Regions from separate parts of the Exiguobacterium sp. CH10 genome, predicted to be linked through region 1. Evidence: riboswitches for the same ligand, from Rfam matches in the RefSeq annotation. Region 1 holds a riboswitch; each other region holds the start of a gene.
The links. Region 1 has a riboswitch for S-adenosylmethionine ahead of KNP04_RS11925 (Na+/H+ antiporter NhaC family protein). Riboswitches for the same ligand answer to the same signal wherever they lie in the genome.
Positions count from the first base shown of each region.

Region 1 (5,435 bases):
TTTACTATTAGATCTTGAAATGTCCCATGCTAGGAGGGAACGCATGAACCACTTTCGTAAGATGTCCGTGCTCGGTTGGAGTATATGGAGTGCCTTATTCATCTTCACCATCGCATTATTCGCATTGGATATCCTACACGCCCCAACAATCGATCCGCTGTCGTTTATTTTAATTTCATTGCTTGTCATCATTTTTCAACTCGACTCGATCGAAGTCAAAGGTGTGTACTTCACATTTTCTGAAAGTATCGTCTTAATTTTATTTTTATTCTTTGGATTTGAAACAGCACTCATCGTCAACCAAATCGGGTTGTTCATCTTTCAATTCGCCAACTTGAAACCGAAAGTCGCTATCCGTCGCTTCCGCTTCACGTATCCTTGGAATGCCATTACGGCGTACTTAGAAATCGTCATTCCGGCTGCTGTCTATCTCGCACTAGGTGGGGAGACCGGTCTCGACTTTTATTCGCAAGATTCGCTCGTGCCGCTTGCTGGATTGTTCCTTGCCATCTTCTTAAACACTGTATTTCAAAAATATCAGGTGAAATGGTGGTTCCGCGTCGACATCGCATTGAGCGATTTTATGAAAATCGCCTTCTACACGTACGTCGTCAGTTTGATTTTCATATTAGCGGCAGCGTTTTTCCGAGAGACCAACTTACTCGTCGTCAGTAGCATCGCCGCTGCGTTAACATTCTTCATTAAACGTCTCCTCATTCAAAAAGAGCGACAAGATGCATTTAAATCCTTGATTGAGCAATACGATGAAGCGAAAGAGGCCGTTTCCTTATCACAGAGCGAGGCGCAAGCCATCGAAGTGTTTTTAAGTCAATGCGAACAGCTGAATCATTATGATGAGGGGTATGTCGAGTTTAAATTGTTTGAACGCACCCTCTACTTTGACTTGAAGACGCGACAGCCCATCGATCGACCCATCGTCTTTACTTTGCTTGACATGAGTCAGCCAATCGAGCAAGTCCTCGACTATGAAATGCGCTTTGAATGGGATACTTCCCTTTCTGACGCTTTCCATGACGATTACCACAGCTTCGTTTCTGTTCGTTCGGAGGAAATCGAAGAGATTCGTACATGGATTGTCATGATGGGAGAACCTGTATACGGTTATCCAAAAATTATTCAGCATGAGATCATCAAATTGTTAAAATCGTTCAACCGGACCATTAGCCGTTGTCACGAACGGGACCGCCTCTATACCGAGAGTCGGACGGACAGTTTAACGCTTCTCGCCAATGCGCGTGCGTTTTATGAATATGGCATTCAACAAATATCCGATATGTCGGTATATCCGATATCGGTCGCCATGCTCGATATTGATTTTTTCAAAAAAATCAACGATACGTACGGTCATCAGGTCGGGGACCATGTGTTACAAGAGTTTGGACGACGAATCCGTCAGGTGCTTCGTCCCGATGACTTTGCTGCACGTTATGGCGGCGAAGAATTTATTTTATTGCTCAATCATTGTGACATGAACCAAGCAATCGAAATCACGGAGCGAATTCGCAATCAAATCGAAGCGAAACCGTTTCTTGTCGACCACCATGAGATTTCTGTCACCGCGTCCATCGGGGTCGACACAATCGAAGCGTTCGGGAACAAGCGTCTCGATGATACGATTCGAAACGCGGACCGTGCCCTGTATGTTGGTGGAAAATATGCAGGACGTAACCGCGTGGCGCACTTCAACAATTTAACGACGTAAACTCCCCTTTCTCACATCGAATTGGGGAGTTTTTAGGTTGACAACTAGATTTGAAACAGGTACGTTAGGGAACGTGTTTGATAATAGGATAACTTAACTTTTTATCGAGAGAGACGGAGGGACTGGCCCTATGAAGTCTCGGCAGCGGGGAACCTGTGCCAAATCCAGCGGACATACGTCCGAAAGATGAAAAGGTATTTCACACGAAGGACCTTTTTCTCAAGAAAAAGGTCCTTTTTATTTTTTAGTGAGGTGATTATTTTGGAACAACCAACAGCAAACAAGTGGGCACTTCTGCCGTTACTCGTCTTCTTGCTCTTTTTCATCGGGGCGGGTGTCTACTATGGAGACTTTTATAAGTTTCCGGTCCTCGTCGCAGCCATCATCGCCTTGATGGTTGCAGCATTCATGACAAAAGGAAGCGCCACACAAACCGTGGAACGCATCGCACAAGGTGCCGGAAATCCGGGAATCATCATTATGATTTTTATTTTCTTACTGGCCGGTGCCTTTTCAACTGTAGCTGAATCCATCGGGGCAATCGATGCGACGGTTAACGCCGCGTTGACGCTCTTACCGCCATCTCTCTTATTGAGTGGGCTATTCGTCATTGCCGCTTTTATTTCGATGGCAATGGGCACGTCAACTGGTACGATTGCGGCACTTGCACCAATCGCTCTTGGTATTCATGAAGAGAGTGGTGTAAACGTCGCGATCGCTGCCGCGGCAGTTGTCGGCGGAGCCATGTTCGGAGATAATCTCTCATTCATCTCGGACACGACCATCGCTGCCGTAAGGACACAACGGACGAACATGCGTGATAAGTTCCGGACGAACTTCTGGATCGTGTTACCAGCTGCCATCATCACGACGATTTTACTCGCGGTCTTGTCAAACGGTGAATCGACGGTCGATGTCGCCGCATTCGAATGGTACAAACTCATTCCGTATCTCGCGGTCATCGGACTGGCGTTAACGGGACTGAACGTCATTCTCGTCTTGTTAGGCGGGATCACGCTAACCGGAATCATCGGTCTTCTCGACGGAAGCTTATCCGTCACAGCATTTGTGACCGCTATCGCCGATGGCATGGTCGGTATGGCCGAAATCTCGTTCTTGACGTTACTCATGGGCGGCCTCGTCGGTCTTATTTCGCACAACGGTGGACTCACGTATTTGCGTGATGCATTGACATCACGGATTCAAAAACGTGCTGGTGCCGAGTGGAGTATCGCTGGTCTCGTCAGTGCGACGAACGTGGCGACGGCGAACAATACGATTTCCATTCTCGTAGCCGGACCACTTGCCGCGAATATTGCCGACGAATATGACATCGAACGGAAGAAATCAGCTAGTGTGCTCGATATCTTCTCATGTGGTGTACAAGGGATTCTCCCATACGGAGCGCAACTTCTTATCGCCGCAGAGTTGACGAAGACCGCTTCGCCGGACCTCGTCCCGTTCATGCTTTATCCGTTCCTCCTCTTTATCTGCGGAGGAATTGCCATCGCATTCAATTTCCCGCGTTTTAAAAAGCAGTCTTAAGCGAAAACACCCCTTTATTCAAAGGGGTGTTTGTCGTTTGGTCACCATTTCTTGTTTCAATTGCTCGTTGCGTTTCTTGAAAGCACGTCGTTTGAGCACTTCTTCTAGTCCTCGACTGATGGCCCACAACGCGACCAAAAGCAGACCGAGCATCGATAAACGAAACGGGCTTTGGATAAATTCTTCCCATTGATCCCCGATGACCGAGAAAATGACGACGACGAGTAGTTTCCCGAATCCCGCCGCCAAAATGAACGTACGGAGCGGCATCTGAATGAGCGCCAGCAAATAGGTGATCAAACTGACTGGGATGAACGGGAGTGAATACAAGAACCCGAGTGAGATCGGACTCATATGGTTGATTCGTTCTAACCAATAGACCGCCGCTTTATGTTTCTCGAGCCAGCGCGTCATCGGTTTACGAAACACATATCGGACCGCTGCGAAGACGACAATCGTTCCGAGTAAGTTCCCGATCCACGATAAAAGGACCCCTAACAAAAAACCATATGTTGCCGCATTCGCTGAAATGATTAAAACGAGTGGCAAAAACGGAAAGATCGCTTCTAAAAACGGAGCGCCGAGTCCGGCCCAAGGACCGCCAGGCAAACTTTGAAGCCATTCGATTAATTGGATGATGTACTGTTGGAGAGAAGTGAGCATAGTCGTTCCACCTTCAACTTTCGTTACTACTACTCTAATACCCGAATTCGATTTGCAAGACGCATCTCCCTGCATTCGTCAAAAAAAATTAAAAACCATTTGCGAAAATTCGTCGTGATATTTATCATATAATAATGGACTTGTGGTTGCAGGCAAGTCTATTCGTCGAACGACACAACCCAACGTTCGTTTTCCTGCAAAAAACTGAACACAGGGGAGCAACACAACATGGAAACAAAACCAATGCGGGTCTTGCTGTACTATAAGTACGTCAACATCGAAGACCCAGAAACACTCACGCAAGAACATTTGAAGTATTGTAAAGACCTCGGCATCAAAGGACGCATCTTGATTTCCTCCGAAGGAATCAACGGGACGTGCTCTGGTACTTGGGAACAAACTGAGCAATACATGAACGACTTGAAAGCAAACCCACTCTTCAGCGATATCGAGTTCAAAATCGATGAAGTCGAAGAGCATGCGTTCAAGAAAATTTTTGTCCGTCACAAGAAAGAGCTCGTGACGTGGCGCTTTGATGGTGAGTTTGATGTACCGAAACAACACGGTGCATACCTCGAACCAGCAGAATGGAAAGAGATGATGAATCGTGATGATGTCGTCATCCTCGACGTTCGTAACAACTACGAGTACGAACTTGGTCACTTTAAAAACGCGATCAAAATCGATGTAGAGGCTTCACGTTACATGCCAGAATGGCTCGAAGAGAACAAGGACCTCTACGAAGGGAAAACACTTCTCACTTACTGTACTGGTGGCGTCCGTTGCGAGAAATTTACAGCATATATGCGTGACCAAGGTCACGACAACATCTTCCACTTAAAAGGTGGCGTCGCAATGTATGGAAAAGACGAAGCGACGAAAGGTGAAAACTGGGATGGTGAGCTTTACGTCTTTGATGAGCGCATCAACGTTCCTGTTAACTCTGTGAACCCGACTGTTGTTTCACACTGCATGCACTGTGGAACCGAGACGGTTCGTTACGTTAATTGTGCAAACCCGGAGTGTAATGTACAGCATTTCTGTTGTGAAGAGTGTGAACCGAAACAAATGCGTTCATGCTCGAAAGAGTGTCAAGAACACCCACGCAACCGTTATATCATCGACAACATTGCAGAGAAACTTCAGGAAACTGAAGGAGTAGTCGGGTAACAAAAATCGACCAAAAGGTGTCATGGACAAGCCGTCCGTGACACCTTTTTTTGACGAAATCTTAACGTCTAGTCTGTCCCGCTTTCGGGTATAGTGAAGTTACTATGTCAGACAGGAAGTGAATGCATGTTTAACGAACCTTTACTCGCTGCGATTCTTGCTTGGTTTATCGCCCAAGCGGCCAAACTCGTTACCGAACTTATTAAAACAAGGGATTTTGAAATTGAAATCATGTTCGCTTCAGGCGGCATGCCAAGCTCACACTCGTCCACGGTCGTCGCGCTCGCAACGGCAATCGGACGGATGGAAGGGATCGACTCGAGTATGTTTGCCC
Region 1 is NZ_JACSKO010000003.1:285,819-291,253, reverse strand. It holds gene KNP04_RS11930 (GGDEF domain-containing protein) at 44-1,723, shown strand; SAM riboswitch class I at 1,822-1,916, shown strand; gene KNP04_RS11925 (Na+/H+ antiporter NhaC family protein) at 1,910-3,268, shown strand; gene KNP04_RS11920 (TVP38/TMEM64 family protein) at 3,287-3,931, opposite strand; gene trhO (oxygen-dependent tRNA uridine(34) hydroxylase TrhO) at 4,160-5,101, shown strand; gene KNP04_RS11910 (divergent PAP2 family protein) at 5,228-5,435, shown strand, end outside.

Region 2 (5,435 bases), on a different contig from region 1:
TTGGAGTCTAGCTTCGACGTCCGCTGCGACGGCTTGTAACGATTCGTCATCTATGAGGCGAATCAACGTTGTCGGTTTCGGCATGCCGATCTGTGTGTGATTGTCCTTTTCGAACACGGCGATTTTACAAGGGAGGAAGTAGCCTCCCTCTAAATGGTGTGACAGCACTTCTTTTGCTGCCTTCGGGTTGCACACTTCTAAGATGCGATACTTCCCTTCAATGGCCTGCCCTTTTTTCTCTAACGTGTCGCTCAAATCAAAGTCCCATAATACACCGAATGACTCATCTTTCAGCGCTTCTCCAAGACGGGCGATGACGTCCTCAACAGTACGGTCAGACTGTACAGTATAATCAAACATCTTCATTCCTCCTTATGTGATTCCTCTTGAAATCTGTACCCGAACGAAGTCGCTTTCAATCAAAAAGAAACTGTATGTGATTTGAAACATAATCACGAAACGTAACGTATAAAAAGAGATAATAGTTAGAACCAAACTGATGTAAAGGAGAAGTGGTTGTCGTGACGGTCACGGTATTCACGCATACGAGCTGCAGTTCTTCCAGAAAAACGATTGATTGGTTGCGGGAACAAAAGATTCCCTTCATCGAAAAGAAATTGACAGACCAAGGCTTATCCTTTGGTGAATTTAAAGAAATGCTAAGTCTGACTGAGAATGGGACGACCGACTTGCTGTCGGTACAGAAGAGCGTCTATAAACAAGCGGCTGAGAAACTCGACGAGATGTCGATCCGCGAACTGTACAGTTTTGTCGCATCAAACCCACAAATCCTGAAGAGTCCGATTGTCTTCGACCATCATCGCATCCAGGTCGGTTTCAGTGAGAAAGAGATTCGGACGTTCATTCCTCGGCATGACCGCATCGCTGAACTAAAACGGTTGCTCCACAACGCATAAATCGTGTCGCCAAGGCGACACGATTCTTTTTTAGGCTCGTTTTAATTTGGCTGCCAATCGGTTTCCGAATGACTGAATCGATTGAACAAGTAGGATAAGGACGAAAATCGTCACATACATCACTTCCGGTTCGAAACGAAGGTGTCCGTATTGATACGCGATATCTCCAAGCCCACCGGCTCCAACGAGACCTGCCATGGCTGTCGCACCAATCAACCCGATCGTTGCAATCGTCAATCCGAGAACGATGGAAGAACGTGCCTCACGGATGAGGACGTACCAGATGATCTTTCTCGTCGAGATGCCCATCGCCTCATACGCCTCGATGACCCCGCGGTCGACTTCAAGTAGAGCAGACTCCATGAGTCGTGCGATGTATGGTGCGGTGAAGACAATGAGTGGTAGAAGTACACCTTGGACCCCGATTGTCGTACCCATGATGAACCGTGTGAACGGCAAGATGAAAAACAAGAGAATGATGAACGGAATCGAACGGATGACGTTGATGACGCTCGACAATCCGCCGTACACGAATCGGTTTGCGAGACGCCCGTTCGGTCTAGTCAGTACGAGTAACGTCCCGAGCGGTAGTCCGATCAGTGTCGAGATGAGGAGCGCGATGCTCGTCATCGTCAACGTTTGAATGGTTCCCGTCCAAATGAGGTCACCCCAGTCTGTCCAGAACTGTTGCATGATTCGATACCTCCCTTACGTGTACACCGCTCGTCTTCAAATAACGAACAGCGAGTTCTGTTTGATCATGGTCTCCGTCAAGGTGAACGAGCAGGTTCCCGACGAGACCGGCTTTCAATTTCTTGATGCCGCCTCCGATGATGTTCGGTAAGATCCCGAAACGTTTCGTCAACTGCGCGAGCACCGCTTGTTCCGTTTGACTACCGATGAATGATAAATGAACGAGCGTGCCTCTCGTCTGTAATTCCGACACCACTTCTTCCGGAACATCGAGATTCGTCTTCAAGAACCGCTGCGTCGTTTCGTGTCTCGGGTTTGAGAAGACATCCAATACATTCCCTTGTTCGATGATGTTGCCGTGATCGATGACGGCGACCCGGTCACAGATCCGTTCAATTACTTCCATCTCATGCGTGATCAAGAAGATGGTCAATCCGAGTTCTCGGTTAATCTCGAGCAACAATTCTAAGATCGACTCGGTCGTTTCAGGGTCGAGGGCACTCGTCGACTCGTCGCTGAGCAGGATGTCCGGTTCATGTGCGAGCGCTCGTGCAATGGCGACGCGCTGTTTTTGTCCGCCTGACAATTGTTCAGGATAGTGGTTCCGATGTTCAGATAAACCGACGATGTCGAGATAGCGGTCGACCCGTTCACGGATGACTTGCTTTCCGAGCCCTTCGAGGCGGAGCGGGATGGCGACATTCTCTTCGACGGTCGCCGTCTTTAATAAGTTGTAATGTTGAAAGATCATACCGATTCGCTGACGTAGCGAAGAGAGTTCTTTTTTCTTTAATTGTGTGATATCTTGTCCCTCAATCTCAACGACACCTGCTGTCGGACGTTCCAATAGATTGATCATCCGGATGAGAGTACTCTTCCCAGCACCGCTTCGGCCGATGATGCCGAAGATCTCCCCTTTCTTGATTGTGAGGGAGACGTCGTCGAGCGCGGTGATCGTATCTCCATTGACGTGAAATTGCTTGGTGATTTGTTTCAGTTCAATCATCAAATCCCTCCTCAGAACGCTGGTACGACAGATCCATTGAATTCTTCTTCGATGAAGGCACGTACTTCATCCGAATGGTAGTAAGACTTCAATGTCTCAACGACCTCATCTTCTTTGTTGACCGAGCGGACGACCACATAGTTCGGATATGGGTTGTCGACCGTGTCCTCATGGAACAGGGCATCCTCGTTGATGGAGAGACCTGCTCCCATCGCAAAGTTTGTATTGATGGCTGCAAGGGCTACTTCCGGTAGCTGTGTGGGAAGCTGCGACGCTTCAAGCTCGATAAATTCTAAATTGAGCGGGTTTTCTGCGATATCTCGTTTTGTTGCTTTATCCGTCAGACCTTCTTTTAATGTGATCAGACCTGCTGTTTCATATAGTCGCAAGGCACGAAGTTCGTTTGCCGGATCGTTCGGGACGGCAACTTTATCCCCTTCTTTTAAATCTTTGATATCTGTCAACTTCTCAGAATAAAGACCCATCGGGAAAGCGACGGTCTTGAACACATCGTCAATTTTATAACCTTTGTCTGACTTTTGTAGTTCGAGGAACGATAACGTCTGGTAACTGTTCACATCAAGGCTTCCCTCGTCAAGGGCCGTGTTCGGTGTATTGTAATCGTTGAATACTTTGATATCGATCTCAAGACCGTCCTCTTTCGCGAGTTCTTGTACTTTCTCTGCAATCTGCTCGTGTGGGCCACCGGTCACGCCGATCGTCAGCTCTTCCGTGCTGAGCGTCTCGCTCGCCTCGGATTGTCCACACGCGGAAAGTGCGATTGCTGCAAGGAATGACGTACCTGCCAAAAGTGTTTTTTGTTTGATGTTCATGAATAGTTCCTCCTCCAAATGAAAAGCCCGCTACTCACGAAGAGCGGCGGGCACGACAAGTGAAAGTCGGACACGCTCATCTCCCAGACGTCTCGTCTGTTGGAATTAGCACCATGATCATACTGATCTGGTTGCCGGGTTTCATCGGGCCAGTCCCTCCACCACTCTTGATAAGCAATCGGTTCTATTATTTTGTTATTATATTACTGATAAAAGCATTATTTGTAAACCACTTCTTGTAGATTGATGAGAATTTCTTTTAACTGCTCTGAATCTTCGAGATTCCGAATCCCTTGAATCGTGATTTCTTCGACGATCGAAGTGACCAACTCTTCGACTTGATCAGGACGAATCCCAAGTTGGGTAAGTGAAGTCGGCGCATCGATGGATGCAAGCCAGCTCTCTAAAAGGATGGCTTCATCGGACCTAATCAATCGTTCTTGAACAATCAATCCGAACCCGACCTTGTCCCCATGTAACCAATGATGAGTCGAATCAAAGCGACTGAGCGCATTATGAACGGCGTGCGCGACAGCAACACGTGTGCCGGCATCCCCGAACCCACCAACCGCACCACCGATTGCGAGGACATGGTCGACGATATATCGGACGTCCGTTCCATAACGACGAAAGTCCTGTTCATGAATCGACAAGTCCATCAATTTCCCGCACTGCGCAGCAAGTGATAACCCTGACTGAATCCCTGCATCCTTTGATGTCGTCCCACTAATATATCGGGCCTCGAACCACTTTGCGACCGTATCGATCACGCCGGCTTTGAAATAGTCGTAAGGTGAATCACGTAACAGTCGTTCATCTGCGATGACGCGCTCGATGACGACCGAAAACGTATCATAACGGATATAGGATCCTTCCTCAGTATAGATGACGCTAAGAGGTGTGAAGGCGGCACAGTTTGACACGAGTGTCGGGACGACAATGAGCGGCACCGACTGAATGGCCGCAATCCGCTTCGCCGTATCGATCAATTTACCTCCGCCGACGGCAATCCATACGTCGGGTCGATAGGCATTCAAACGATTTATTTCTTCGTCTGAACATTCACCGTAAAATCGTACACTCGGAATTTCTGCTAGACGAGGGGATACGCGTACCGCTTCACCGTATCCGTTCAATCCTCTCAAAATGAGTGCCTCCCGATTCCCGATCACCGTATGAAGGTCCTCGAGCGCATCATTCGAATGGTCATATTCGAGCACGGCTTGACGTATCACAAATGTACCTCCTCATAAGCTGCAAACAGTCTCTCAATCCGTTCTACCGCTTCATCAATCTTCTGTTCAGACGATACGAGACCGAAACGGATGTGGTGCTCTCCCTCTGTTCCAAAGAAGTAGCCTGGTGTGACGGCAACACCCGCCTCGTGGAGTAATTTTGTCGAGAACGATTTTGCATCCCCCTCAGGTACTTTCGCCCATACAAAGAACGAACCCTTCGGTGCCTCAATCTCCCATCCTGCCCGGCGCAACCCGTCAATCAATCGGTTTCGTCTTGTTTCGTAAAGTGAGGCTAGGTCGTCACGTAAGTCACGTGGGGATTCTAACGCCACGATGGCTGCCTCTTGAATGGCCGAGAAGACAGACACGTGGACGTGATCTTGATACGTGTTGATGGCTTCGATAATATCCGCATTCCCAACAGCAAAGGCGACCCGCCATCCCGACATATTGAACGCTTTCGACATTGTGTATACTTCAATTCCAATTTCCTTCGCACCATCTGCCTGAAGGAAGCTCGGTGGAACATAACCGTCGAACCCGATACTTCCATAAGCGAAATCGTGGACGACCATCACATCATGCTTCTTCGCAAACGCGACGGTCTCTTCAAAGAAAGCCGGAGTCGCGACAGCCCCTGTTGGATTGCTCGGGTAGTTCAAATACATGAGTTTCGCGTTGGACGGGTCGAGTGTTGAATAGTCCGGAAGGAAGCCGTGTTCCTCTTTTAACGTCAAATCAATGATTT
Region 2 is NZ_JACSKO010000001.1:84,409-89,843, forward strand. It holds gene KNP04_RS00445 (DUF302 domain-containing protein) at 1-360, opposite strand, end outside; gene KNP04_RS00450 (Spx/MgsR family RNA polymerase-binding regulatory protein) at 522-917, shown strand; gene KNP04_RS00455 (methionine ABC transporter permease) at 948-1,610, opposite strand; gene KNP04_RS00460 (methionine ABC transporter ATP-binding protein) at 1,582-2,616, opposite strand; gene KNP04_RS00465 (MetQ/NlpA family ABC transporter substrate-binding protein) at 2,628-3,449, opposite strand; SAM riboswitch class I at 3,523-3,626, opposite strand; gene KNP04_RS00470 (iron-containing alcohol dehydrogenase) at 3,668-4,684, opposite strand; gene KNP04_RS00475 (aminotransferase class I/II-fold pyridoxal phosphate-dependent enzyme) at 4,681-5,435, opposite strand, start outside.
Region 2: linked by a shared signal. The riboswitch ahead of KNP04_RS00465 (MetQ/NlpA family ABC transporter substrate-binding protein) and the one ahead of KNP04_RS11925 (Na+/H+ antiporter NhaC family protein) in region 1 are both predicted to bind S-adenosylmethionine.

Region 3 (5,435 bases), on a different contig from region 1:
AGAGTAGACAGGGGAAAGAAAGGGATGGACTATGAAGACATTCAAGGATTACTATCATAATCAAGTCGAGTTAAGCTTCACCCATTATCCGTTCTCAGACACGCCGCTCCACGTCTGGGTCGTCGCCCGATATGAAGACAAGTGGGTATTGACGAAGCATAAACAGCGCGGACTCGAGTTTCCAGGAGGGAAAGTCGAGCCAGGAGAACACGAGGACGATGCCGCCATCCGGGAAGTATATGAAGAGACCGGCGGCGTCGTCAAAACATTACGATATTTGGGACAGTACCGTGTGCTAGGTAGAGGCGATACGGTCATCAAAAACATTTATTATGCGGAGATTGAGCGATTCGAGGATCATCCTGCTATTGACGAGACAGATGGGGCTGTCCTGATCGATGCCTTGCCGGATAACTTATTGCGCAATCCACGCTACAGCTTCATGATGAAAGACCGTGTCCTACCGGAAACGATGAGGGTTCTTTATGATCAAAAACTGGTTTGACCGAATCGATGTGTTACCACCTTATGCGGGTTATCGGGTGACACGAGGATGGTACACGACGACAGATGGGGAAGAGGTCGTGGCGTATTCGATTGAGCCGAAACGTTCAAACGGCCAAGTATTGATGTACTTACGAGGAGGAACGGCCCGAATCGGGGATGTCCGTTTACCACGTCTCATGCAATTTGCATCGCGGGGATTTCATGTCGTCGCCCCGGTCTATCGTGGCAATCACGGCGGGACGGGAAAAGAAGACTTTGGAGGAGAAGACTTAGAGGACGTGCTCTCGCTATTCGATCGTGTCCACATGAGCGGACGATCGGTCCACGTCCTCGGTTTTTCAAGAGGGGGCATGATGGCCCTCTCGCTCGCTTCCGAACGACCGGTCACGACGGTTACTTCATGGGCTGGCGTGACAAACCTCGAGTGGACGTATGAAGAACAGCGTTCGATGCGGAAGATGTTACGTCGGATGACGGGAGGGGACCCCGAATCCGCAGAATCTGCGTATGTCGACCGTTCACCGCTTTACAAGGAATGGGTCGCCCCGACACTGCTCATCCACGGTACGGACGATGAACAAGTTCGCTTACGTCATGCGACAGCCGTCGCTGAGAAATTAGGAGAACAGGCAGAGTTTTGGGTGCTCCCGTTCGGTCACCAGCTCCCGTTTTGGGATAAATGGGAGACGACCGAACAAGCGATGGATTGGATGTTGCGACAAGAAAAAGCACTGACTCGATAAAAAAATGAGTCAGTGCTTTTGCGTTAGATGACGAGTGGTCCGGCTGCGATGACGGACTCACTTGCTTTCGTAAAGCGAGTGAAGTTTTCTTTAAATTTCATGGCGAGTGCTTTTGCCTCTAGGTCGTAACGAGCTGGGTCGCTCCACGTATCTCGCGGATTGAGCACGTCACTCGGTACACCATCGATGGCTACAGGAATCTCGACATTGAAGATGTCATGTTTCATCGTCTCCACATCACGAAGCTGACCGTTGACGGCGGCATTGACCATCGCACGCGTATAGGCGAGTTTCATACGTGAACCTTCGCCGTATGCTCCACCTGTCCAGCCCGTGTTGACGAGGTAGACATCCACATCGTGTTCTTCAATCAATTTACCGAGCATATCCGCATAACGCTCTGGAGCGAGCGGAAGGAACGGTGAACCGAAGCAAGTCGAGAACGTCGCTTGTGGTTCTGTGACTCCTCGCTCCGTACCGGCAAGCTTAGACGTATAACCAGACAAGAAGTGATACATCGCCTGTTCTTTCGTCAGTTTGCTGATTGGTGGCAAGACACCATACGCATCGGCCGTCAAGAAGACGATCGTATTTGGATGACCGGCACGTGATGGGAGCATCGCGTTGTCGATGAATTCAATCGGATATGCCGCACGCGTATTTTCAGTCAAGGAAATGTTCTTGTAGTCCGGCGTACGATCTTCATTCAATACGACGTTTTCAATCAATGAACCGAAACGGATTGCATCATAGATTTGTGGTTCGTTCTCACGCGAAAGGTTGATCGTCTTCGCGTAGCAACCGCCTTCAATGTTGAAGACCCCATCCGGTGACCATCCATGCTCATCGTCTCCGATTAAGTGGCGCTGTGGATCAGCTGAAAGTGTCGTCTTCCCAGTTCCCGACAACCCGAAGAAGAGTGCCGTTTCGTTTGCATCGTTGACGTTTGCCGAACAGTGCATCGATAAGACGTTTTGCTCAGGTAGCAAGAAGTTCATGACGGAGAAGATTGATTTTTTAATTTCGCCACCGTATTCTGTTCCCCCGATCAGAATTGTGCGCTTGGCGAATGAAACGAGAATGAACGTCTCTGAGTTCGTGCCATCCACTGCAGGATCTGCTTTATAACTCGGTGCATAAATCACAGTGAACGGATCGAACGCACCTTTCGTTGGCCATTCGCGTAGAAATAGCTGTTTAGCGAACAGACTATGCCATGCATATTCCGTGATGGCACGGACCGGTAACGTATAGTGCTCATCGGCACCAGCAGACGCTTCGAGGTAATAAAGTTTGTCTTTCTTTTCTAAATGGTTGAGTACTTTGTCGAGAAGTGCTGAAAACTTCTCTTCTGCGATCGGTTGGTTCACTTTTCCCCAATCGACAAGGTTGTTGCTGACTTCATCTTGTACGACGAATTTGTCTTTCGGTGACCGTCCGGTAAAAGCACCGGTGCTGACAGATAAAGCCCCGTCTTTTGTCAGTACACCTTCACCATTTTGGATGGCTTCTTCCACCAATTCTGGAACCGTCAAGTTCCGTTTCATGTCGGCACCATTAATTAATTCTTCGATTTTCAGGAGCGTTGTCGCCATCCTGAATCCCACCTTTCCCCTAAATAGATGTGGATGAAATCCGCATACTTCCGCGATTACGATTAATCAGTATGACATTTTTAATTATATGTGACACACTAATCAAACACAAGCGTTTCTTCTCTCTAAGTAAGCGCTTTCTTACAAAGACAGTTTATCACATTCTCTTATCACAAGGTGTTAAAAAACAGAAACGAATTAAAAAAATGTTTGACGATTCACAAACAGAAATGTTTTGCAAGTCGGTGAAAACTTTAACGAATTCGTCTGATTCCCTTGACATAATCGAGCGTCATTTATATGATGGTTTTCGTAACGGATACTCTTATTCTGAGCGGTGGAGGGAACAAGGCCCTACGAAGCCCAGCAACCGTCCGACATGAAGTCTTGTGCGGAAAAGGTGCTATCCTGAAGCGAAGCCATTAGCTTCGAACGATAAGAGGGTAAGGAAGAACGATTCAACCTTTCCCCATGTATGTCATCGGGGGAGGTTTTTTTCATTACCGTCCCAAAGCAACGCGTAAGGGGAACGAGTACCGTCCACATATCACCCTTATTATAGGAGGTTTTTTGAATGTCAAAATTGAACCGTCGACTTTTTACTTCAGAGTCGGTTACTGAAGGACATCCAGATAAAATTTGTGATCAGATCTCTGACTCGATTTTGGATGCCATTTTAGCGGAAGACCCGAATGCCCGTGTTGCGGCAGAAACGTCTGTCACAACGGGTCTTGTACTCGTAGCTGGTGAAATCACAACGTCAACTTACGTGGATATCCCGAAAGTTGTCCGTGAAACAATCCGTGAAATCGGATACACACGTGCGAAATATGGTTTCGACGCAGAAACATGTGCAGTCTTGACGTCGATTGACGAGCAATCAGTAGACATCGCGCAAGGTGTTGACCAAGCTCTTGAAGCACGTGAAGGTCAGATGACTGAAGAGGAACTTGATGCAATCGGAGCAGGTGACCAAGGTCTCATGTTCGGATACGCGACAAACGAGACACCTGAACTCATGCCGCTTCCGATCTCATTGGCGCACAAATTGTCACGTCGTCTTGCTGAAGTTCGTAAGAACGGTATGCTTGATTACCTCCGTCCGGATGGTAAGACGCAAGTAACGGTTGAGTACGATGAGGACAACAACCCTGTTCGTATCGATACAATCGTCATCTCGACACAACACGCAGAAGAGATCACGCTCGAGCAAATTCAAGAAGACTTGAAAAAGTATGTCATCGAAGCAGTCATCCCGGCTGAACTCATCGATGCTGAAACAAAATACTTCATCAACCCGACTGGTCGCTTCGTAATCGGTGGACCACAAGGAGATGCAGGTCTTACAGGACGTAAAATCATCGTTGATACGTACGGTGGATACGCACGTCACGGCGGTGGCGCATTCTCTGGTAAAGATCCTACAAAAGTTGACCGTTCGGCAGCATACGCAGCTCGTTATGTAGCGAAAAACATCGTTGCAGCAGGACTTGCGGATAAAGCAGAAGTTCAACTCGCTTACGCGATTGGGGTAGCACATCCAGTATCAATCGCTGTCGATACGTTCGGCACTGGTAAATTGAGCGAAACAGAGCTCGTCGAACTCGTTCGTGAGAACTTCGACCTCCGTCCAGCAGGCATCATCAAGATGCTTGACCTTCGCCGTCCAATCTACAAGCAAACAGCAGCTTACGGTCACTTCGGTCGTACAGATATCGAACTCCCATGGGAGCAAACAGATAAAGCAGCAGTTCTTGAAGAAGGCGCGAAGCGTTTCGCGTAAACAACAAAAACGACCTTTCCGCGGAAAGGTCGTTTTTTTAGGTTCAAGTCGTTGGAGGTGTCTGTTTATGATCATTCGATGACGAATCAGTTGAAGTGTTTTCTTGTCCAAGCGCGGTATCCTTCGCTTCGACGACTTTTTCACCGATGTCTTGTAAATCTGATTTGGCTTCTTGAGCCGTCTCGACGATTTTATTGACGTCTTCTTTGACCGTATCGACTTCTCCGACAACTTTTTCATATACGTTTTGGACGTCTGTTGAGACTTCCTGAATCTTGCCAGAAGCGGTCTTTACTTGTTCAATGACTTGAGATGCTTTCCCGGCTGGATCTTGTTTGACTTCGTTCACGATGCCTCCGACCGAAGATTTTGCATTCGTAAGCGATTGTTTCGTCTGCTCTCGATTCGAAGAGCTAAGTAAGGCGAGGAGACCACCGACGAGGGCACCGAGTAACATCCCGGTCACAACGCTGATCTTTGGGCCCCCAGCATCCAATTGGTCGAATTGACGGTTCGGATTCTCTGTTTGTTCGACTTTCGGGTCATGCTCTAATTTTGGTTCCATGTTGTTCCACTCCTTCATGTGATTGGCATTGCTAGTGTTATACCCTAGTCGATTGCGGACATAACGTTTTCTTATGAATCGTCACGAAAAAGAAACGAATGGCAGGATAAAAACGTGACGATAGGGAATGATACAAATAGATTGGCCAAAAGGGGGAAGCTGTCATGAACATGAGGGAAGCAGTTCCAGAAGATGCAGCATTAATTCGAACGATTGCACTTGCGACGATTTCAGAGGATGAT
Region 3 is NZ_JACSKO010000001.1:509,363-514,797, reverse strand. It holds gene ytkD (RNA deprotection pyrophosphohydrolase) at 32-505, shown strand; gene KNP04_RS02675 (alpha/beta hydrolase family protein) at 486-1,250, shown strand; gene pckA (phosphoenolpyruvate carboxykinase (ATP)) at 1,274-2,845, opposite strand; SAM riboswitch class I at 3,168-3,287, shown strand; gene metK (methionine adenosyltransferase) at 3,420-4,628, shown strand; gene KNP04_RS02660 (hypothetical protein) at 4,672-5,193, opposite strand; gene KNP04_RS02655 (GNAT family N-acetyltransferase) at 5,358-5,435, shown strand, end outside.
Region 3: linked by a shared signal. The riboswitch ahead of metK (methionine adenosyltransferase) and the one ahead of KNP04_RS11925 (Na+/H+ antiporter NhaC family protein) in region 1 are both predicted to bind S-adenosylmethionine.